Regions from separate parts of the Marmoricola sp. RAF53 genome, predicted to be linked through region 1. Evidence: riboswitches for the same ligand, from Rfam matches in the RefSeq annotation. Region 1 holds a riboswitch; the other holds the start of a gene.
What was found. A riboswitch is a leader RNA that binds a small molecule or an ion and turns the genes downstream of it on or off. The one in region 1 is predicted to bind S-adenosylmethionine.
Positions count from the first base shown of each region.

Region 1 (11,257 bases):
GTCGCCGTCATCGGGCCGTCCGGCTCCGGCAAGTCCACGCTGATGCACATCCTCGGCTGCCTCGACGTCCCGACCGAGGGGCACTACGAGCTCGCCGGGCGCGACGTCAGCGACCTCGACGAGGTCGACCTCGCCGGGATCCGCAACGCCGAGATCGGCTTCGTCTTCCAGCAGTTCAACCTGCTCCCGGACATGACCGCGGTCCGCAATGTCGCCCTGCCGCTGGTGTACGCCGGCATCGGGGCGGCCGAGCGCGAGCAGCGGGCCCGCCGGGCGCTGGAGCGGGTCGGCCTCGCCGACCGCGGCGACCACCGTCCCGGGGAGCTCTCCGGCGGTCAGCAGCAGCGGGTCGCCGTCGCGCGGGCGCTGGTGACCGAGCCGTCGCTGATCCTCGCCGACGAGCCGACCGGCAACCTGGACTCGCGCTCCTCGGCGGACGTCCTCGGGCTCTTCCGCGAGCTGCACGAGACCGGCCGCACCCTCGTCCTGATCACCCACGACCAGGAGGTGGCCGACGCCGCCGACCGGGTGCTGAGCATCTACGACGGTGCCATCCGCGACGACCGCCGCAACGCGGTGGGGGTCCGGGCATGAACTGGCTCGAGACCCTCCGCACGGCCGGCGACGCAGTCCGCGCGCACCGGCTGCGGTCACTTCTGACGATGCTCGGCATCGTCATCGGCATCTCGTCGGTCGTGCTGACCGTCGGGCTCGGCCTCGGCGCCCAGGACAAGGTCCGCTCCCAGATCGACTCGCTCGGCTCGAACCTGCTGATCGTCTCGCCGGGCAGCAGCACCGCGAGCGGCGGCGTACGGGGTGGCTTCGGGTCCGCGGCGACGCTGACCGTGGCCGACGCCGAGGCGCTCGCCGACAGCCGGGTCGCGCCGGACGTCGCGAAGGTCGCCCCGGCGACCGCGTCCTCGACGTCGCTCACCAACGGCACGACCAACTGGACGACCAAGGTGGTCGGCACGACCACCACCTGGCAGGACGTCCGCTCCCGGACGCTCTCCTCGGGACGGTTCTTCACCGCCGCCGAGCTCGACCGGGCGGCGAACGTCGTCGTGCTGGGCCCGGACACCGTGGACGAGCTCTTCGACGGCCGCGACCCGGTGGGCCGGACCGTGACCGCGGACGGCACCTCCCTCACCGTGATCGGCGTCCTGGACGTCTCCGGCGCGAGCTCCGACGACGCGAACGAGGACGACCTGGCCGTCGTGCCGATCACGACCGCGCAGCGCCTCTCCGGCTCGACCAGCAGCTCGGTGGCGAACATCTACGTCCAGGCGGACAGTGCCGGCACCCTGTCGGCCGCCTACCAGGAGGTCGACGCCGCGCTGCTGACCTCGCACGACGTGACCGCCAGCGCGGCGGACTTCTCGATCGCCACCCAGGACGCCCTGCTGGAGACCGCCAACTCGACCAACCGGACGATGACCATCCTGCTCGGCGGCGTCGCGGCGATCTCGCTGCTCGTCGGCGGCATCGGGGTCATGAACATCATGCTCGTCTCGGTGACCGAGCGGGTCCGCGAGATCGGGCTCCGCAAGGCGCTGGGCGCCACCCCGGCCGCGATCCGCAGGCAGTTCCTCCTCGAGGCGTCGCTGCTCGGCGTCGCCGGGGGAGTGATCGGCTCGGTGCTCGGCGTCGTCGGCGCGCTGGTGCTGCCGAGCCTGATCGACCAGCCCGTCAGCATCTCCGCCCCGGCGATCCTCGCCGCCCTCGGGGTGGCCCTCGGGATCGGCGTCGGCTTCGGCGTCTACCCGGCCAGCCGCGCCGCCCAGCTCACCCCGATCGACGCGCTCCGCAGCGAGTGACCCCCGCACCCATGACAAGGAGAACCCGTATGACCCGCACCCTGATGTCCCTCCGCCCGCGCGTCACCCCCGGTGCGGCGCGCAAGGTCGCCGCCGTCTGCGGCGCCGGCTTCCTGCTCGTCGGCGCCAGCGCCTGCGGCGGCGGGGACGACCGGACCGCCACCGGCAGCACCGGCGAGGGGAACCAGCCCCAGCAGCAGAGCGTCGGCGGCGACCAGGGCCGGTTCCCGGGGGCCGACGGCAAGGTGGCCGCGGTCTCCGGCTCGACCGCCCAGGTGCAGAGCCAGGCCGATGGCCAGGTGGCGGTGACCTGGAACGGGTCGACCACCTTCACCCGGCAGGTCGCCGGCTCGCTGGCCGACGTCGCGGTCGGCAGCTGCGTGGTGGCCCTGCCCGCGGCGAGCGCCACGGACTCAGGTCCCGGGAGCGACGCCGCCGCGACCGCGGTCACCGCCGCGACGGTGACGATCACGACCAGGACCGACGGCACCTGCACCGGCGGCTTCGGGGGCGGCCCCGGCGGCCGGCCCCCCGGCGGTCGGCTCCCCGAGGGCGCGACCCCGCCCTCGGGCCGGGTCCGGGTCGGCGGCTTCGGCGCCATCGGCGCCATCGGCGAGGTGACCGCGGTGACCGGCACCGGCTTCACCGTGAAGACCGTCCGGCCGACCGGCGCACCGTCGGCGGGCAGCACCCCGACGACGGAGGAGACCCAGATCAGCGTCACCGTCACCGGCGCCACGACGTACACGAAGACCGTGCCGGGAGCAGCCGCCGACGTGGCGGTGGGGCTCTGCCTGCGGGCGAACGGCACCGCCGACAGCACCGGCGCGGTCACCGCGAAGACGGTCGCGCTCAGCGACCCGACCGACGGCGAGTGCGGCGGGATGATGTTCCGCCGCGGCACCGGCACGGCGCAGGGGTCCTGACGTGCGACTGCAGCGCAGGCGACTCACCTGGCCGGTGCTGGTCGCGGTCGGGGTGGTCCTGGTCGGCGGCGGCGCGGCGTACGCGGTGGTGAGCGGCGAGGACACCCCGGACTACCGGACCGTGGCCGCGACCCGCGGGGACGTGCAGCAGACGCTCACGCTCTCCGGTCTCGTGGACGCCGCCCGCCGCTCCGACCTCGCCTTCGGCACCGACGGCACCGTCGCCGAGGTCAAGGTGGCCCAGGGGCAGAAGCTGAGGGCCGGCCAGGTCGTCGCCGTCCTGGAGACCGCATCGCTCGACGCGGCGGTCACCGACGCCCGGGCCGCGCTGGCGAAGGCCGAGGCCCAGCTCGAGTCCGACCAGGACGCGCAGACCGCCAGCGTCGCCGACGCGGCCAGCACCCCCACGACACCGAAGGGCGCCGCGAAACCCTCCGCCGGCACCGGCGCCTCGGCGGCGCTGCTCGCGAAGCTGAAGGCGCAGCAGCAGGCCGTCCTGAAGGCGCAGAGCGCGGCGTCGGCCGCCCTGGTCGCGGCGAAGGAGGCACTCGCGGCGCAGACCAGCGCCTGCACGGACGCCTACCAGGCGAGTGCCACCGACGACCAGAACGCCGCCTGCGACGCGGCGCTGGCCGACGTCCAGGCCAAGCAGGCGGGCGTCAAGGACGCGCAGGACGCGCAGGCCGACGCGCTCGCCGCCCTGAATTCCACGCTGAATTCCACGCTCTCCGGCACGCTCGGCTCGGTGGAGGCGCGCACCTCCGCGGCCACCGCCGACACCCCGTCCGGCAACGGGAGCGGCTCCACCACCGGGGCGACCGGCGGCACCGTGACGGCAGCCCGGCTCGCCGCCGACCAGGCCCGGATCGACCAGGCCGAGGCCGACCTGATCACCGCCAGGGCCGCCCGGGCGAAGACGGCACTCCGCGCGACGCGGACCGGCACGCTCGCCTCGCTGGATCTCGCGGTCGGCGACCCGGTCAGCGCCGGGACCGCGGTCGCGGTGGTCGTCGGCGGGAAGGCGGTCACGCTGACCGGGAGCGTCTCGGAGAGCTCGGTCCGGCAGCTGAAGGTCGGTCAGACGGCGCGCGTCACCGTGCCGGGGTCGACCGCCGGCACCCAGGGCACGGTGACCGCGATCGGGATGACCGCCGACACCTCGACCGGGAGCACGACGTACCCGGTCACGGTCACCGTCGAGGACCCGACGATCGCGCTCCCGACCGGCTCGCGCGCCCAGGTGAGCATCGTGCTCGCCACGGTCGGCGACGTCGTCACCGTGCCGACCTCCGCGGTCAGCCGCAGCGGCGGCACTGCCGTGGTGCGGACCTGGGACGGCAAGAACCTGACGCGCAAGCAGGTCACCCTCGGCGTCGTCGGGGCCCGGTCGGTCGAGGTGACCGACGGCCTCGGGGCCGGTACCCGGGTCGTCCTCGCCGACGCCGGCCGGGCCATCACCGGCGCCAGCGACGAGCTCGGCCAGCGCGGGGGCTTCGGTCCGGGCGGCGGCCCGGTCGTCCAGTTCCGTGGTGCCGGCACCGGCGGCGGACCGGTGACCTTCGGAGGTCCGGGCAAGTAGGCGGACTGCCTGACAGGATGGCTCGCATGCAGCCGATGCTCGCGACCCGGGGCGACCACGTCCCCGCCGGCGACGGCTGGGTGCACGAGGTCAAGTGGGACGGGATCCGGGCGCTCGTCGACGTGAGCGACGGGCGGGCCCGGATCTACACCCGCAACGAGAACGAGGTCGCGGTCGCCTACCCCGAGCTCCGCGGTCTCGGCGGGCTCGCCGAGGACCTGCTGCTCGACGGCGAGATCGTCGCGCTCGGTGACGGCGTGCCGTCGTTCGGGGCGCTCGCCGACCGGATGCACGTCCGCGACGCCGTGAAGGCGGCCCGGCTGGCGCAGACGAACCCGGTCACCTACCTGGTCTTCGACGTGCTCCGCCTCGACGGGGAGGACCTGACCCGGCGCCCGCTCGTTGAGCGCCGCGAGATCCTGCTCGGCCTCGGCATCTCCGACGGTTTCGGGGACGGCGAGCGGATCGCCTGGCAGGTGCCGCCGACGTACGACGACGGCGCGATGCTGCTCGACGCCGCCGAGGCACAGGGGCTGGAGGGGATCGTCAGCAAGAGGCTGAGCAGCCTGTACCGGCCCGGCCAGCGCAGCAAGGACTGGCTGAAGTTCCCGATTCGGCCGACCGGGTCCTACGTCGTCGGCGGCTTCCGGTACGAGACCGGCAGCGCAGATCGGAAGGGACCGGGCCGGCTCGGCGCCGTGCTGGTGGGCGAGCCCACGGCCGACGGCCTGGTCTTCCGCGGCCGGGTCGGGTCGGGGATCGCCGGCAAGGCCGGACAGCGGCTCGGTGAACTGCTCCGCCCGCTGGTCACCGACGTCGCGCCGTTCACCGAGGACCTGCCGCGGCTCGACGTGGCCGGCACCGTGTGGGTCGAGCCGCGGGTGGTCGTCGACGTGCAGTACCTGACCCTGACCACCGACGGCCGGCTCCGCCAACCCGCCTACCGGGGCGTGCGGACCGACCTCGACGTCGCGGACCTGGAGGGCCCCTGATGGTGGAGCGGACCGAGGTGCAGGTGAGCGTGGACGGGCGGGTGCTCACGCTGGTGAACCTGGAGAAGGTGATGTACCCCCGCACCGGCACCACCAAGGCGGAGGTGCTCAACTACTACGCGCGGGTCGCGCCGGTGATGCTGCCGCTGCTCGCCGACCGTGCCGTCACCCGGATCCGCTGGCCGCACGGGACGGGTGACAAGTCCTTCTTCGAGAAGAACGCCCCCGCCGGCATCCCGAGCTGGCTGCGCGTCGTCACCGTGCCGACCAGTGGCTCCCGCAGTGCTGCTCGGGGAGGGGCGTCCCAGGAGGAGAGCGAGCTGCGGTTCCCGGTGATCGACTCGCTCGCCGCGCTCACCTACCTGGTCAACCTGGCCTCGCTCGAACTGCACGTGCACCAGTGGACCGTCGACGCGGAGGGCCGGCCGGTGAACCCGGACCGGATGGTCGTCGACCTCGACCCGGGGGAGCCTGCCGGGCTGATGGAGTGCAGCCAGGTGGCGCTGCTGGTCCGTGACCGGCTCGCTGCCGACGGCCTGGACTGCTGGCCGGTGACCAGCGGCTCCAAGGGCCTCCACCTGTACGCCGACCTCCCCGGCCGCGAGCGCACCTCGAACGAGGTCCGTGACTACGCCAAGGGGATCGCCGAGGAGCTCGAGGCCGCGCAGCCGAAGCTGGTCGTCTCGCAGATGACCAAGGCGCGGCGCAGCGGGAAGGTCTTCCTGGACTGGTCGCAGAACGTCGGCGCGAAGACGACCATCTCGCCGTACTCGCTGCGCGGACGGGACTTCCCGACGGTCGCGGCACCGCGGACCTGGGACGAGGTCGAGGCCGGGGCCGAGGACCCGCTGGGCCTGGAGCACCTGCGGTTCGAGGAAGTGCTCGACCGGCTCGGGTGAGCTGCGCGATCGCGCCGACCCTGCTGTGTTTCTCCCGACGCGCCATATCCGTTGATGAATTGACAACTAAGTTGATCGACTTTAATGTTCCACCTGTCGTCACGAGTACTGGTGCTAAGCCCCGGCTGGCCAGTCGGCAACCCTCCTCCGCGGTGGGGTGCCCCGGGTGAAGACGCGGCCCGCTGCGCAGTGCAGCCGGGCAAGTGCGGACTCGGACTCGGGTCCCTGGACCGAGGACGGACCCATGACTGCCCACGACACTCTCGTCGACCTGCCTGCGGCCGGCGCGGAGCCGCTGGCCGCGCTCGTCGGCGCGGACCTCCAGGTCCCGCTGGTGACCGGCGGCACCGCGCGCTACGTCAACCTCGACCACGGGGCCAGCGCGCCGGCGCTCCAGGCGGTGGCCGGCCGGGTCGCGGAGTTCCTGCCGCACTACGCCAGCGTCCACCGCGGCGCCGGCTTCCCGTCGATCACCAGCACGGCGGCCTACGAGGCGGCCCGGCGCTCGGTCGCCGCCTTCGTCGGCGCCCGGCCCGACGACGTAGTCCAGGTGGTGCGCAACGCCACCGACGCCTTCAACCTGCTCGCCACCGCCGTGCCCGGCGACGTCGTCCATCTCGACCTCGAGCACCACGCGAACCTGCTGCCCTGGCGCGAGCGGGGGAGCCGGGTGGTCGCGGCCGGGAGCACGGTCGCCGCGACCCTCTCCGCCCTCGAGGCCGAGCTCGCCCGGACCCCGGCCGCGCTGCTCGCGGTCACCGGCGCGTCCAACGTCACCGGCGAGCTCCTCCCGCTCGCCGAGCTCGCCGCGCTCGCGCACCGCCACGGTGCCCGGATCGCGGTCGACGGCGCTCAGCTCGTCCCGCACCGGCGGGTCGACGTGGCGGCGCTCGGCCTCGACTACCTGGCCTTCTCCGGCCACAAGCTCTACGCCCCGTACGGCGCCGGCGTGCTCGTCGGCCGGCGGGACTGGCTGGACGCCGCGCCGCCGTACCTGGCGGGCGGGGGAGCGGTCCGCCGCGTCACGGTCGGGGGAGCCGTCTGGACGACCTCGCCGGCCCGGCACGAGGCCGGCACCCCGAACGCCGTCGGCGCGGTCGCGCTGGCCGCGGCCTGCGACGCCCTCGCGGCGATCCCGGCCGAGGTGCAGGAGGCACACGAGCGCGACCTCCGTGGCCGGCTCGCGGCCGGGCTGACGGCGCTCCCGGGCGTCCGGCTCCTCACGCTCTGGGACGGAGAGGTCGACGCCGTCGGGCTGGTCACGTTCACCGTGGACGGTTTCCCGGCCGAGCTGGTCGCGCAGTACCTGTCGGCCGAGCACGGGATCGGCGTCCGCGACGGGCGGTTCTGCGCGCACCCGCTGCTCGACCGGCTCCACGACGGCCGCACCGCGGTCCGGGCGAGCCTCGGACTCGGGTCCGCCCGCGGCGACGTCGACCGGCTGGTCGCCGCCGTCCGTGCCCTGGTCGAGTCCGGTCCGGCGTGGACCTACTCCGACGAGCACCTGCCGGTGCCCGACCCGCGGCCGCTCCCGCTCGGCCTGGTCTGACCGTTCTCGGCGGGTCGACGTGCGCCGTCGTTCAATCTTAAGTTAAGTTAGTTAGTAGACATTAGATAGAAGAAGGGGGATCCGCCCGTGAAGTGGCCGGACCTTGTTGCACTCGCCCTGGTGGTCGTCGCCTACGTCGGCATCCACCTGCTCCGCCGCCGGAAGGTCAACTTCAGCCTGCTGACCCTGCTCGCGCTCGCCGTCGGCATCCCGATCGGCCTGGCCGCCCGCGGTCACGCCGACTACATCGAGCCGATCGGCCGGATCTACATCAACATCCTGCTCGCCGCCGTGGGCCCGCTGATCGCGGTGGCGATCATCTCCAGCATCGCCTCGCTCGGCGGCCTCGAGAAGCTGCGCACCATCGGCCTCCGCTCGATCTTCTGGCTGCTGCTCAGCAACGCGATCGCGGTCGTCCTCGCCCTGGGCGTGGGTCTCGCCACCGGCACCGGCTCGGGCCTCGACGAGAAGGTCGGGGGACAGCAGCTCTCGGTCCTGGAGAACTCGGTCCAGAACTTCACCGACGTCGTCGTCGGGTTCTTCCCGGTCAACGTGGTCGGCGACTTCGGCGCGAACCACATCATCCCGATCATCCTGATCTCGGTGACCCTCGCGGTCGCCTACCTGTCGCTGAAGGAGCGCGACGCGGTCGCCGTCAAGCCGTTCGGCGACCTCGTCGAGGCGCTCAAGCTCGTCGTCTTCAAGGCGGTCGGCTTCGTGATCGGCCTGACGCCGTACGCGATCGTCGCGCTGACCGCGACCGTGGTCGCCAACACCGTCGACCTCGGCGACAAGTTCTGGTCGCTGCTCGGCCTGCTCGGCCTGGCCTGGGGCACCTGCTTCGCGCACACCTTCCTGGTCAACAGCGTGATCCTGCGGACCGCCGCCGACGTCGCGCCGGTGCCGTTCTTCAAGAAGATCTTCCCGGCCCAGGTGACCGCCTTCACCACGCAGAGCAGCGTCGGCACCCTCCCGGTGACCACGGACGTGCTCACCCGCCGGGTCGGCGTGCACCCGGAGGTCGCGCACTTCACCGCGCCGCTCGGCACCACCATCGGCATGCCGGGGTGTGCCGGCATCTGGCCGATGCTCATCGCCGTGTGGGGCATCAACGCCTACGGCATCCCGTACGACGCCAAGGACTACGTCGTGCTCGCCGTCCTCGGCACCCTGGTCTCGATCGGCACCGCCGGTGTCCCCGGCACCGCGACCGTCGCCGCGGCCACCGTCTTCGCCGCGGCCGGTCTGCCGCTGGACTTCATCGCGGTCACGCTGCCGATCAGCACGATCGCCGACATGGCCCGCACCGCCACCAACGTCACCGCCGCGGCCGTCAGCGCCACCGTCGTCGCCCGGCAGACCGACCTGCTCGACGACGAGATCTTCGCGGGCCGCGCCGAGTTCGTCGAGGACCAGCCCGAGAACGAGATCGCGATCGACGAGGACGAGCTGACCTCGGTCCTCGACGTCGAACCGCTCACCGCCACCCGCCTGTCCACCCCGGTCTGAGCACCGGCGCCCACCCCTCACCCCCACAGGAAGAAGACCATGAAGCGCTCCCTCTCCACCGCGATCGCCGCCCTCGGCCTGCTCGCGAGCACCGTCGCCCTCGCCCCGTCCGCCGACGCGGTCACCAACCCGGCGGACAACCCGCACAAGATCACCGTCAAGGGCGACGACGGTCAGACCTACGTCGACGGCCAGGACACCCTGCCCGGCTACGACGACGAGGAGTGCACCTACATCCCCGGTGCCTGGTTCGACTTCGACAACAACCGGGTCCACTACGCCGACGGCCAGTCGATCCCGTGGACCGAGTGGGACCGCGCCACCGGCTACAAGGAGTGGAAGGCGAAGCAGGGCACGCCGTCCTCCGGCAGCACCTCCGGCGCCACCAAGCCGTCCTCCGGTGCGACCAAGAAGCCGACCAGCACCCCGAAGCCGGCGGGCACGACCAAGTCGTCGGGCACGACCAAGTCGAGCTCGAACGGCGCGGCGGCGGCTTCCGGCGCGACCACCGACGCGGCCACCCCGTCGGCCGGTACGACGCCCACCGCCGGCGACACCCCGACCGCGGGTGCGACGCCGACCGAAGCCGCGACCCCGACCGACGCCGCGACCACCGGGGAGACCGACGAGGTGACCCTCGCCTCCGGTGCGCCCGCCGAGTCGGCCTCGACCGACCGCGAGGACGGCGGCACCGGCTCGGCCGGCCTGCTGATCCTCGGTGGTCTGGCCGGCGCCGGCCTGATCGCCTTCGCCGGCTACTCGGTCCTCGGCCGGAAGCGCCGTTCGGCCTGACCCCCGCGGGAGGTCTCCCGCATCCCTGAACGACCACCTCGAGGGGGCACCGGCCCCCTCGGGCGGGCCCGTGCGCCCAACTCCACCCCGAGAAAAGGATGAACACAGCCATGAGCACCAACACCTTGCGGCGCCTCGTCGCCGCGGCCGCGGGCCTCGCGCTCGTCGCCCCGGTGGCCACCGGAGCCCTCGGCGCCGCCAGCGCCGCACCGGCCCGCAGCGCCGCCACGGCGGTCGACACCACCTACCTGTCGGACACCTTCCCGGGCCTGTCGGCGAGCCCGGTCCTGGAGACGGTGACCTACGACCGGTTCCAGTGGCTGCTCCAGCAGAGCGGTCAGTTCGCCTTCGTGATCGGCTCCGCGAGCGACGCCGGCTTCCCGGCCAAGGTCGTCGCCGCCGAGGCCGCCGCCAAGGCCGCCGGTGCCGCGAAGGTCTACTGGTTCGACCCGAACCTGTCCGGCCAGACCGGCGTGAAGAACCTCGACACCCGCAACCCGGGCGGGATCAACCTGGCCGCCGCCTCGCAGACGATCTTCGGCAACACCTGGAAGAACGTCCTCGGCCAGTACCTGGGCAACGGCGTGAAGTCGGTGCCGAACGCCGCCGGCACCTCGGTGACGGTCACCGCCGACGACACGGTCGTCAACGACGTCGACGACCCGCTGTGGGACTACCGCAGCAGCCCGGCCGCGACCCCGGTCGGCGCCGGTGACGACATCTTCTTCGTCTACGACAAGGCGCACACCGGGACCGGCGGCGCGGCCGACAAGGTGCTCAGCTGGGTGAACCTGTCCAGCACCGCGGACGTCGCCACCGCCACCACCGCCGCGCTGACCGCGGCCGGTGGCGCCGCCACCCTGGACCAGAAGAGCCAGTTCGACTGGTGGAAGGACGCGGCGAACAAGAAGCACGACCTGGCCTACGCCGATGACGCCCGGTACGGCGGCAACATCCTCGACGACGCGGACGACGCCGACGGCTGGCGGGTCAAGCAGATCACCTACCCCGAGCTGCTGCACCTGCTCCAGGTCAAGGACAGCGCCGACAAGAACTTCGTGATCCTGTTCGGCGGCACCTGGTGCCACAACACCCGGGCCGTGCTCAAGCACGTGAACGCCGAGGCCCAGGAGAACGACGTCACGACGGTCTACAACTTCGACCTCGTCCTCGACGGCGGCACCACCAACGGCA
Region 1 is NZ_JBFRDX010000004.1:235,131-246,387, forward strand. Features, by position in the region: gene AB4Y76_RS05285 (ABC transporter ATP-binding protein) at 1-594, shown strand, start outside; gene AB4Y76_RS05290 (ABC transporter permease) at 591-1,817, shown strand; gene AB4Y76_RS05295 (hypothetical protein) at 1,847-2,743, shown strand; gene AB4Y76_RS05300 (efflux RND transporter periplasmic adaptor subunit) at 2,745-4,322, shown strand; gene AB4Y76_RS05305 (ATP-dependent DNA ligase) at 4,349-5,314, shown strand; gene ligD (non-homologous end-joining DNA ligase) at 5,314-6,213, shown strand; SAM riboswitch class IV at 6,311-6,425, shown strand; gene AB4Y76_RS05315 (aminotransferase class V-fold PLP-dependent enzyme) at 6,458-7,762, shown strand; gene AB4Y76_RS05320 (dicarboxylate/amino acid:cation symporter) at 7,850-9,271, shown strand; gene AB4Y76_RS05325 (hypothetical protein) at 9,311-10,063, shown strand; gene AB4Y76_RS05330 (Ig-like domain-containing protein) at 10,174-11,257, shown strand, end outside.

Region 2 (11,257 bases), on a different contig from region 1:
AGCACCACGGCTCGTTCAGCGTGATCCAGTGGTGCACCCGGTCGCCGAGGCGGTCGTGCGCCGCGGCGGTCAGCTCGACGAAGCGGTCCACGGTGTCTCGGGACGGCCAGCCGCCGCGCTCCTCGAGAACCTGGGGCAGGTCCCAGTGGTACAGCGTCGCCCAGGGCGTGACCCCTTGGGCGAGCAGGGCGTCGACGAGGCGGTCGTAGAAGTCGAGCCCGGCCGCGTTGACGCGCCCGTCACTGTCCGGGCAGATCCGCGGCCAGGCCAGCGAGAACCGGTAGGCGCCGAGCCCGAGGCCGGCGACGAGGTCCACGTCCTCGGCGTACCGGTGGTAGTGGTCGCAGGCGACCGCCCCGGTGTCGCCGCCGCGCACCCGGCCGGGGGTCGCCGCGAAAGCGTCCCAGATCGACGGCGTGCGTCCGTCCTCGGCGACCGCACCCTCGATCTGGTACGACGCGGTGGCGGCGCCCCAGACGAAGTCCGCGGGGAAGGAACCGGGGTCGGGCCCGGCGGCCGCGCGAGCCACCCGGTCCGGGGGTGCGGCGCGTTTCGTCGCGGTCATGACTTGACCCCTCCCTGCATCAGGCCGCCGACGATCTGCCGGCCGAAGAGCACGAACACCAGGAAGAGCGGCACGACGCCGAGCAGCGTCCCGGCCATCACCAGCGCCTGGTCGGAGTAGTAGCCGCCGGAGAGCCGGGAGAGGGCGACCTGGACCGTCGGGTGCTCGACGTCGAGGACCAGGTAGGGCCAGAGGAAGTCGTTCCAGCGTTCCATGAACGCGAGCAGGCCGAGGACGGCCGCGGCCGGGCGCAGCGCCGGGAGGACGACGTACCAGAAGGTCTTCCAGGACGAGCAGCCGTCCATCCGGGCTGCGTCGAGCAGCTCGTCGGGGATGGCGACCAGCGCGTACTGGCGCATGAAGAACACGCCGAAGCCGCTGACCAGGAAGGGCAGCGTCACCGCCTGGAGCGTGCCGGCCAGGCCGAGCTTGGTCATCAGCATGTACAGCGGGACCAGGCCGAGCTGGATCGGCACCATCATGGTGGCGACGACGGCCACCAGCAGCACGTCCCGCCCGCGGAACCGGAGCTTGGCGAAGGCGAACCCGGCCATGCACGAGGTGATCACCACCGCGGCGGTGCTGACGGCGGCGACCAGGAAGCTGTTCAGCACCGCCTGGGAGAACATCACGTCGGCGTTGCCGAAGACGCGGCGGATGTTGCCGAACAGCTCGCCGCCCGGGGTGAGCGGCGGGGGCACCGAGGCGATGTCGTCGTTGGTCCGCGAGGCCATCACCAGCATGAAGTAGAGCGGGAAGACCGAGAGCAGCGCGACCACGGTGAGCACCAGCAGCACGGGCCACCCGCGGGACCTGCGCCGCGGCGGGGCCGTCGGGGGGTCCAGGTGCGCCGGCGGGGTCGCGACGGTGGAGACGGCGATGTCGGCGGCCATCAGACGCCTCGCATCCGTCGGTTCATGAGGAGCACGTTGAGGGCGCCGATGACCGCGATCAGCAGGAACATCACCCAGGCGATCGCGGAGGCGTACCCGAACTCCTGGCCGGTGAACGCCTTCTCGTACAGGTACATCGTCAGCGTCTGGAACTGCCGGGTGGTGCCACCGCTGATCGCGTTGGCCCCGGTGTTGAACAGCAGCGGCTCGGTGAACAGCTGCATCCCTCCGATGATCGAGATCAGGGTGACGAAGACGAGCGTCGGCCGGAGCATCGGGATGGTGATGTGCCAGAACTGCTTGAAGCCGCCCGCCCCGTCGAGCTCGGCCGCTTCGTAGAGGTCGGGAGGCACCGCCTGGAGCGCGGCCAGCAGGATCAGCGCGTTGTACCCGGTCCACCGCCAGTCGACCATCGTCGCGATGGCCAGCCACGAGGACCAGCGGTGCTCCTGCCACGCGACCGGGTCGACGCCGACGTGGCCGAGCGCCCAGTTCGCCAGGCCGTAGTCGCGGGCGAAGATCAGGGTGAAGATGATGCCGACCGCGGCCACCGAGGTGATGCTCGGGACCAGGACGCTCATCCGCCACAGGGTCCTGGCGCGGAAGACCCGGTTGAGCAGCTGGGCGATCGCGAGCGCCATGAAGATCTGCGGCACGGTGGCGAGCACGAAGATGCCGAGGGTGTTCTTCAGGGCGTTGTAGAAGTACGGGTCGCCGAACAGCTCGGTGTAGTTGTCGAAGCCGATCCAGGTGTGCGAGCCGAGCAGGCTCCAGTCGTGCAGGGACACCCACGCGGTGTAGAGCAACGGGAACAGGCCGAAGACCGCGAACACGAGGAAGTACGGCGAGACCAGCGCATAGCCGATCGCGTGGCTGTCGACCCACGAGCCGAACCGGCGACGCCGGGTGGTGGTCCTTGCCATCGCTGCCCCTCCTCCTGCCTCGTTGCGACCGACGTCGACCAGGGAGACGGCGGGTCGAGCCCCGTGTCGTGCTCGACCCGCCGCCACGACCGTGCGCCGCGCACGGTCGGCCTGACTCAGCCGGCGGCTGCGGTGCCGTCCTTGACGGCGGCGTTCCAGCCCTCGGCGGAGGATCGCTGTCCCGACTCGACACTGCGCAGCGCGTTCTCGACAGCATCGCGGACCGGGACGTTCTTGGCACCCAGGAACACCGGCTCCAGCGAGCTGGCGCCCGCCGCGAAGATCTTGCCGGTGGGGGCGTTGTTGAAGTACGGGTTGGAGAAGTCCAGCAGCTTCGGGTCGGTGTACAGGGTCGGGTTGGACGGCAGGTTGCCGACCTCCTCGAAGGCCCCCATCTGACCGTCGGCGCTGGTCAGGAAGTCGACCAGCTCGATCGCGAGCTTCTGGTGCTTGCTCTGCTTCGGCACCCCGAGGAAGGAGCCGCCCCAGTTGCCGCCGGCGCCCGGGACGGCCGCGACGTCCCACTTGCCGTTGCCCGACTCACCGGCCTGGTCCTTGATGTAGCCGGTCATCCAGGCCGGGCAGGCGACGGTCGCGAACGAGCCGTTCTTGAAGCCGGCGTTCCACTCGTTGGAGAAGGACTTCAGCTTGGCGCTGATCCCGGCGTCGACCATCTTCACCGACTCGTCCCAGGCGTCCTTGACCGCCGGGTTCGACTCGATCACGAGCTTGCCGTCCTTGTCGAAGTAGGTGTGGTCACCGGACTGCATCAGGATGGAGTTGTAGGTGTTCGTCGCCGCGTCGATGAAATGGACCTTGTCGTTCTTGATCCCGGACTGGAACCGCTTGCCGGTGGCGATGAAGTCGTCCCAGGTCGGCCACAGCGCGCTCACCTGGTCACGGTCGGTCGGGAGACCCGCCTTGGCGAACAGGTCGGTGCGGTAGCACATCGCCAGGCCGCCGACGTCGGTGCCGAGGCCGATCGTCGTCTTGCCGTCGGCGGTGGTGGCCTGCTGGTACTTCCAGGGCAGCCACTGGTCGGTCTTCTCGTTGGAGCCGTGGTCCTGGAAGTTCACGAACTTGTCGGCGCCCTCCAGCATGCTGATGACCTGGCCCTCCTCGATCGCGACCACGTCGCCGGCCCCGCTCCCGGCGGCGATGCGCTGGGTCAGCTGGGTGTTGTACTTCCCGAGGTCGCCCTCGGAGGACTCCACGATCTTGACGCCCGGGTGGTCCTTCTCGAACTGCTTGTAGAGCTTGTCGTAGCCGAAGTTCCCGAAGACGCTGACCCGGAGGGTGCCCGTCTCGCTGTCCGACCCGCCGTCGCCGCTGCCGCCGCACGCCGTCAGCCCGAGGGAAGCGACCATGCTGAGAGCCGCCAGCGCGGCGATCCTGTGTGAGTTCATGTCCGTCCTCGTCTCCTGGCCTCCCGGGATGGGAGCGTTCCCATGCACTGTGACCCCAGTCACACGCGAGTGTCAAGGGGTGAATGGGAACGTTCCCATCACGTCCTCGCCGGGTCGCCGTGCGCGCGCTGCGCAAGTCGCCGGTCCAACGCCACCGCGCCGAGCGCGAGAGCGAGCATCAGCGCCGCGACCAGCACGCAGTTCAAGGCCACCACCAGGTAGCCGTGCTCGTCGACGTCGAGGAAGGGGTACGGGTACCAGCCGGCGAACGCGCCCCGCACCAGCGTGTACGCGAGCCAGACCAGCGGCAGCACCAGGAACGGCCCGACGTCCGCCGCGGTCGCCCGGCCTCGCGGGCCGAGGACCAGCCAGCCGGCCACCGCCAGCAGGGGCACGACCACGTGCAGCAGCCGGTCGGCGAGCAGGTCGGCGCCGTGCAGGTCGAGCAGCGGGCGCAGGAAGAAGAAGTGCACGAGGCCGCCGCCGAAGCAGATCACCACGGCGTCGAGCCGCAGCGCCCGCCACACCCGGGTGTCCCGGTCCCGGCCGAACGCCAGCGTGCCGGTCGACCAGGCGACCAGCACGTTGCTCCAGATCGTCAGGTACGACGCGAACCGGACCAGCCGCGTCCCGCGGTCCGGCCGGTTCGTCTCGTCGAGGACCACGTGGCCCTGCCAGACGAGGACGAGCTGGAGGGCGACGGCGAAGGTCGCGACCAGGAAGGTGACCAGGTGGAACCAGCGTGCCCGCGTCATGGACGGAGACTAGGGGAGCCCCCGGATCACCCGCCGGCGACGGCCGGGATGATCGAGATCTGCACGCCGTCAGGGGTGGCGGTGCCGAGGTTCTCCAGGAAGCGGACGTCGTCGTTGCCGACGTACACGTTGACGAACCGGCGGATGTCGCCGGCGTCGTCGAGCACGCGCGCCTTGATGCCCGGGTGGTTCGCCTCGAGGTCCTCCAGCACGGCGGCCAGGTCGGCGCCCTCGGCGCTCACCTCGGACGCACCGCCGGTGTAGGTGCGCAGGATGGTGGGGATCCGGACGGACACGCTCATGGTGCAGGCTCTCCTCGGTAGTGGCGGATCAGGCTGCGCTGATCAGATGATGTCGGCGGCGGCGAAGGCGTCGTACGTCGGCGCGATCGTGGCGACCGGACCGACCTGACCGCTGATCGCGTCCAGCGTCTTCAGCCCGTGGCCGGTGTTGATCGCGACGGTCTCCAGCGTCGGGTCGAGCTGGCCGGTCTCGACGAGCTTCTTGAGCACCGCGACGGTGGTGCCGCCGGCCGTCTCGGTGAAGACGCCCTCGGTGCGGGCGAGCAGGACGATGCCGGCGCGGATCTCGTCGTCGGTGACCTCCTCGACAGCCCCGCCGCTGCGGCGGGTGATGTCGAGGACGTAGATGCCGTCGGCCGGGTTGCCGATCGCCAGCGACTTGGCGATGGTGTCCGGCTTGACCGGGCGGATCGCGTCGACGCCGGCCTTGAAGGCGGTGGCGACCGGGCCGCAGCCCTCGGCCTGGGCGCCGAAGATCTTGTAGGGCTTGTCCTCGACGAGGCCGAGCTTGATCAGCTCCTGGAACGCCTTGTCGACCTTGGTCAGCTGCGAGCCGGACGCGACCGGGATGACGATCTGGTCGGGGATCCGCCAGCCGAGCTGCTCGGCGATCTCGTAGCCCAGGGTCTTGGAGCCCTCGGCGTAGAACGGGCGGACGTTGACGTTCACGAACGCCCAGCCGTCCTCCTCGCCGGCGATCTCCGAGGCGAGCTTGTTGACGTCGTCGTAGTTGCCGTCGACTGCCACCAGCGACTCGGTGAAGATCGCGGAGTTGACCTGCTTCGGCTGCTCGAGGTTGCTCGGGATGAAGACGACGGTCTTGATCCCGGCCCGGGCGCCGGCGGCGGCGACCGCGTTGGCGAGGTTGCCGGTGGAGGGACAGGCGAAGACCTTCGAGCCGAACTCGCGAGCGGCGCTGAGGGCGCACGCGACGACGCGGTCCTTGAAGGAGTTGGTCGGGTTGGTGGAGTCGTCCTTGACCCAGAGCTTGTCGATGCCGAGCTCGCGGCCGAGGTTGTTCGCCTCCAGCAGGCGGGTGAAGCCCGGCTCGGTGTTCGGGGACTGCTCGATGTCGTCGGGGACCGGGAGCAGCGCCTTGTAGCGCCAGATGTTCGCGGGGCCGGCCTCGATCTGCTCGCGGGTGACGGCCGGGAAGTCGTAGGCGATCTCGAGCGGACCGAAGCACTCCAGACACGCGTAGTGCGGGCCGAGCTCCTGGGTGGTGCCGCACTCGCGGCAGATCAGCCCGGTGGCGTAGCCGAAGGCGCCGTCGCGGAGCACGGTGCCAGCAGTCGTCGTCGTAACGTCGCTCAAAGGAAGGCCTCCTTCTCATCTTCCCCGGGCCGACTCTCGGACCGGGACGGATTTGGCACCACACCGTCGAATCCGGCCGGCCTGGGATCAGGCGCGGAGCGGAGGCTCGAGCGGCGGTTGCCGGGACTTCGACGGGCCGTTTCCCTCAGTCCCTCTGGATGAGCTGTGCACCAGCCTAAGGAGGCGTCTCAGAATGTGCACATCGATTCCGGCATTTGAGACGCGCGTCTCGGACCGTGGTCAGCCCCCGAGGGCGTCGGCGAGCGTGCCGAGGAAGTCCATCACGCCGTCCGGGCCGGCCACCACGATGTCCGCCAGCTCGCGCAGCTCGGACTGCTCGTCGGATCCCGAGCAGACGAGCAGCGTCGGCACCCCCTCGGCCCGCAGCGCCAGCATCGTCTCGAACGCCGGCACGTCGCCGAGGTCGTCACCGACGAACACCGCGGCCTTCGCGCCGGTCTCGTCGATCAGCCGCCGCAGCGCGATGCCCTTGTCCATGCCGGCCGCCCGGATCTCGACCACGAACCGCCCCGGCTCGACGGTCAGGTTCCGGGCCTCGGCCGCCTCGCGCAGGATCGGCAGCACCCGCTCGAACGCCGCCCTCGGATCCGTCGAGCGCCGGGTGTGCACCGCGACCGCGAGGCCCTTCTCCTCGACCCAGGCGTCCGGGACGTCGGCCCGGCGGAGCAGCCGCGGCAGGTCGCCGATCAGGCTGGCGAGACCGGCCGGTGGCTTGGGAGAGACCACCCGGCGTACGCCGGAGGTCCAGCGCTCGTTCCCGTACTGACCGAGGACGACGAGCTCACGGCCGAGCTCGCCGATCGCGTTCCCGACCTCGTCGAGGCCGCCGAGGGCGAGCACCTGCCGGGCCGGTCGGCCGGTGACCACGGCGATCGTGCCCACCCGCGCGGCCAGGTCGACCAGCAGCGGCCCGGCGCGGTGGTGGATCAGCGCGACCTCGGGGTTCTCCACGATCGGCGAGAGGGTGCCGTCGAAGTCGAGCGCCACCAGCAGGTCGGCGCCCGCGCGGACCACGGCGTGGTACGCGTCGGCGCCGGTGGCGGAGCGGAACTCCATGGGTCCACTCAACCAGAGGTCGACCGGACCGCGCCTACTGGTAGTCAGCGGTGAGGATGACGGTCAGCCGGTCGGAGCGCATCGGGTCGACCGCCGGCTTCACGGACTTGATCCCGAGATCCTTGGCCAGCAGCTGCGCGGCGGCCTTCATCTTGTCGCCGTAGTACACCGTGCTGGTGTCGACGGTGCCGTACCAGTTGTCCGAGCCGACGACGTTCCAGCCGGCACCCTGGGCGCGGGTGGCGGTCTTGCCGGCCAGGCCCTTGACGTTGGAGTTGTTGAAGACGACGACGTAGAGCTGCCCCTTCTTCACCACCGGCGGCGGCTTGGGGGTCGCGGTCGGGGTGACGACGACGTCGGGCGCGGGCGTCTCGGGCGCCGCGGTCTGCGACGGCTTCGCGGTCGGCTTCGCGTGCGCCGAGGAGGTGGCGCTCGCGTTCGAGGCCACGTCGGCGTCGTCGTTCTGGGTCGCGATGAACACCAGGCCGCCGAGCGCGACGGCGGAGATGCTGAAGACCATCAGGCGGGTCGGGAGCACGAAACCGCGCTCGTCCCGGACCCGGGTGAACCTCATCGGAACACCCGTCAGAGCTCGAACCCGAGGCGGCGGGCCGAGCGCTGCCGCTGGCGGGCGGCACGGAGGCGACGCAGGCGACGGACCAGCAGCGGGTCGTGCGCGAGCGCCTCGGGACGGTCGATGAGGGCGTTGAGGACCTGGTAGTACCGCGTCGAGCTCATGTCGAACTTCTCGCGGACGGCGGTCTCCTTGGCGCCGGCGAACTTCCACCACTGGCGCTCGAAGTCGAGGATGCCGCGATCGCGCTCCGACAGCGCGCCGGACTCGCCGGGCTGACCGGAGTTCAGGGCGTGACTGGCGGCCATCGTCGTCGGCTCCTCGGGCTTGCTTCCATCAGACTCAGTCATGGGACTCCGGCCATCCTAGGGGACGAACCACACGGATGTCATTCGCCTCCCCGGAATGTCGCGAGCGGCCCGAAACGCCCCCGGAGCGCGCCCCGAGCGCGCCCCGAGCGCGCCCGGGCGCACCGGACCCGCCCGGACCTCTAGGGTGGGGACGTGACTGGAACGAGGCGCCGCGCCGCGGGCGCCGCACGCGCGGACCTGGTGATCGTCGCGAACCGGCTGCCCGTCGACCGGGTGGTGCAGCCGGACGGGTCGGTGACCTGGCGCCGCTCCCCCGGCGGCCTGGTCAGCGCACTGGCCCCGGTGATGGCCAAGCAGCCCGGCGCCTGGATCGGCTGGCCCGGCGACGTCGTCGAGGACGTGAAGCCCTTCGAGCACGAGGGCATGGCGCTGATCCCGGTCACGATCTCCGCCACGGAGTACGAGGAGTACTACGAGGGCTTCTCCAACGCCACCCTGTGGCCGCTCTACCACGACGTGGTCGCGAAGCCGGAGTTCCACCGCGAGTGGTGGGACTCCTACGTCGAGGTCAACCGCCGGTTCGCCGAGGCCGCCGCGGAAGCGGCCGCCGAGGGCGCGATGGTCTGGGTGCAGGACTACCAGCTCCAGCTGGTCCCGGCCCTGCTCCGCGAGCTCCGCGAGGACCTCCGGATCGGCTTCTTCCTGCACATCCCGTTCCCGCCCGCCGAGCTGTTCAGCCAGCTGCCCTGGCGCCGGCAGATCCTCGAGGGCCTGCTCGGCGCCGACATCGTCGGGTTCCAGCTCTCCGGCGCCGCGCAGAACTTCATCCGGCTGGTCCGCCAGCGGGTGGGGCACAAGACGCACCGCGACTCGGTCTACCTGCCCGACGGCCGGATGGTGACCGCGAAGGCCTACCCGATCTCGATCGACACCGCCGCGTTCGAGGCGCTCGCCGCCTCCCCGGAGGTGCAGGAGCGCGCCGCCCGGATCCGCTCGGACCTGGGCAACCCGCGCAAGCTCTTCCTCGGCATCGACCGGCTCGACTACACCAAGGGCATCTACGCCCGGCTGCGCGCCTTCAGCGAGCTCATCCACGACGGCCACTTCACCGTCGAGGACGCCACCTTCGTGCAGGTCGCCAGCCCGTCGCGGGAGCGCGTGGACCAGTACCGGATCCTGCGCGACGACATCGACCGCCTGGTCGGGCACATCAACGGCGACCTCGGCCGGATCGGCCGCCCGGCGATCTCCTACCTCAACGCGTCGTTCCCGCAGTCGGAGATGGCGGCCCTGTACGTCGCCGCCGACATCATGGTCGTCACGCCCTTCCGCGACGGGATGAACCTGGTCTCCAAGGAGTACGTCGCCTCCCGGATCGAGGGCGACGGGGCGCTGGTGCTCTCCGAGTTCGCCGGCGCCGCCGAGGAGCTGCGCCAGGCCTACCTGGTCAACCCCTACGACATCAACGGGATGAAGGCCCAGATGCTCGAGGCCTACCTGGCCGACGACAAGGAGCAGCGCCGCCGGATGAAGGCGATGCGCAAGACCGTCGCCGAGAACGACGTCGCCACCTGGGCGTCCTCGTTCTTCGAGGACCTCGCCCTGGTCCGGCAGGGGCACGACAAGCAGGTCAAGCCGGCCCGTCGGTCCTGACGGCGGCTCAGGCCTGCTTGCCCGACCCGAACATCCGGCCGACGACCTGGTCGAAGACCGCGTCCGGCGTGAGGTCGCGGCTCAGCGTGATCGCGCGGGCGCCCCGACCGACGGGGTAGCGGGCTGCCGGGCGGGCGGTCGTCGCGGCCTTGCGGATCTTGCGGGCCACCGTCTCCGGCGTCGACGCGCGGCCCGGCTTGTCGAACTCGGTCAGGACCTGGTGGGCGCGCTTGGCCCAGCGCGCGTAGGCGGTGCTGCCCGACCGCTCCAGCAGGGAGTCGCGGGCGATCTCGTTCCACTCGGTGATGATCGGCCCCGGCTCGATGATCACGACCTTGATGCCGAAGGGCTTGAGCTCCAGGCGCAGGCAGTCGCTGAACCCCTCCACCGCGAACTTCGTCGCGTGGTACCAGGCGCCGAACGGCTCGTAGAACTTCCCGCCGATCGAGCTCACGTTGACGATCCGGCCCGCGCCCTGCGCCCGCATGTGCGGGGTGACCAGCTGGGTGAGCCGGGCCAGGCCGAAGACGTTGACGTCGAACTGGCGGCGGGCCTCGTCGATCGGGACGTCCTCGACCGCGCCGTAGGAGCCGTAGCCCGCGTTGTTCACCAGCACGTCGATCCGGCCCTGCTCGGCGACGATCCGCTCGACGCCGGCGACCATCGAGGCGTCCTCGGTGACGTCCATGGCGAGCACGTGCGCACCGGCGGCGGCGAGGTCCTGCATCCGCTCGACGCGGCGGGCGACGGCGTACACGGTGAAGCCGGCGGCGAGCAGCTCGGTCACGGTGCGGGCGCCGATCCCGGAGGACGCGCCGGTCACCAGGGCGACGGGGGATCCGTTGGTCATGGGCCGTTCCTACCGGCCCGTCGCCGGGGTGTCCATGGTCGGACCAGGCTCTGGCCGGGGTCGCTTCGGTCACATCGCGGCGGTTTCGGACGAGCGACCCGTAACGCCGACCCGTAATTGGTAGTTTTCGAGGCATGGATCTGATCCCGAAGCCGGACCAGGTCGCCTCCGCCGCCAGCAACGTCGCGCACAAGATGCTGTACGGCGGGCTGGCGGACCTGCGCCCCATGCCCCGAACCCTCATCGACGACGGGCCGCTGCGCGAGGTCTACCACTACCGACCCCAGAAGCAGGTCCGCTCGACCGGGGACCCGGTCCTGCTGGTCACCCCGCTGGCCGCGCCGGCGCTCTGCTTCGACCTCCGCCGGGACTGCTCGCTGGTCGAGCACTTCGTCAAGGCCGGGCGCCCGACCTACCTCGTCGAGTACGGCGAGATCTCGTTCAAGGACCGCAACCTCGGGATGGAGCACTGGGTCGAGGAAGTCGTCCCGGAGGCGATCAAGGCCGCCAGCGAGCACGCCGGCGGCCGTCCGGTGCACGTGATCGGCTGGTCCCTCGGCGGGATCTTCGCGACCCTGGTCGCGGCCGCGCAGCCGAACCTGCCGATCGCCTCGCTGACCGTCGTCGGCTCCCC
Region 2 is NZ_JBFRDX010000003.1:105,226-116,482, forward strand. Features, by position in the region: gene AB4Y76_RS03535 (GH1 family beta-glucosidase) at 1-565, opposite strand, end outside; gene AB4Y76_RS03540 (carbohydrate ABC transporter permease) at 562-1,458, opposite strand; gene AB4Y76_RS03545 (carbohydrate ABC transporter permease) at 1,458-2,381, opposite strand; gene AB4Y76_RS03550 (ABC transporter substrate-binding protein) at 2,498-3,787, opposite strand; gene AB4Y76_RS03555 (Pr6Pr family membrane protein) at 3,886-4,542, opposite strand; gene AB4Y76_RS03560 (MoaD/ThiS family protein) at 4,569-4,844, opposite strand; gene thrC (threonine synthase) at 4,887-6,158, opposite strand; SAM riboswitch class I at 6,171-6,323, opposite strand; gene otsB (trehalose-phosphatase) at 6,399-7,235, opposite strand; gene AB4Y76_RS03575 (LytR C-terminal domain-containing protein) at 7,270-7,809, opposite strand; gene AB4Y76_RS03580 (DUF3263 domain-containing protein) at 7,821-8,117, opposite strand; gene AB4Y76_RS03585 (alpha,alpha-trehalose-phosphate synthase (UDP-forming)) at 8,313-9,773, shown strand; gene AB4Y76_RS03590 (oxidoreductase) at 9,781-10,623, opposite strand; gene AB4Y76_RS03595 (alpha/beta fold hydrolase) at 10,758-11,257, shown strand, end outside.
Region 2: another riboswitch for S-adenosylmethionine. It lies ahead of thrC (threonine synthase); the one in region 1 lies ahead of AB4Y76_RS05315 (aminotransferase class V-fold PLP-dependent enzyme).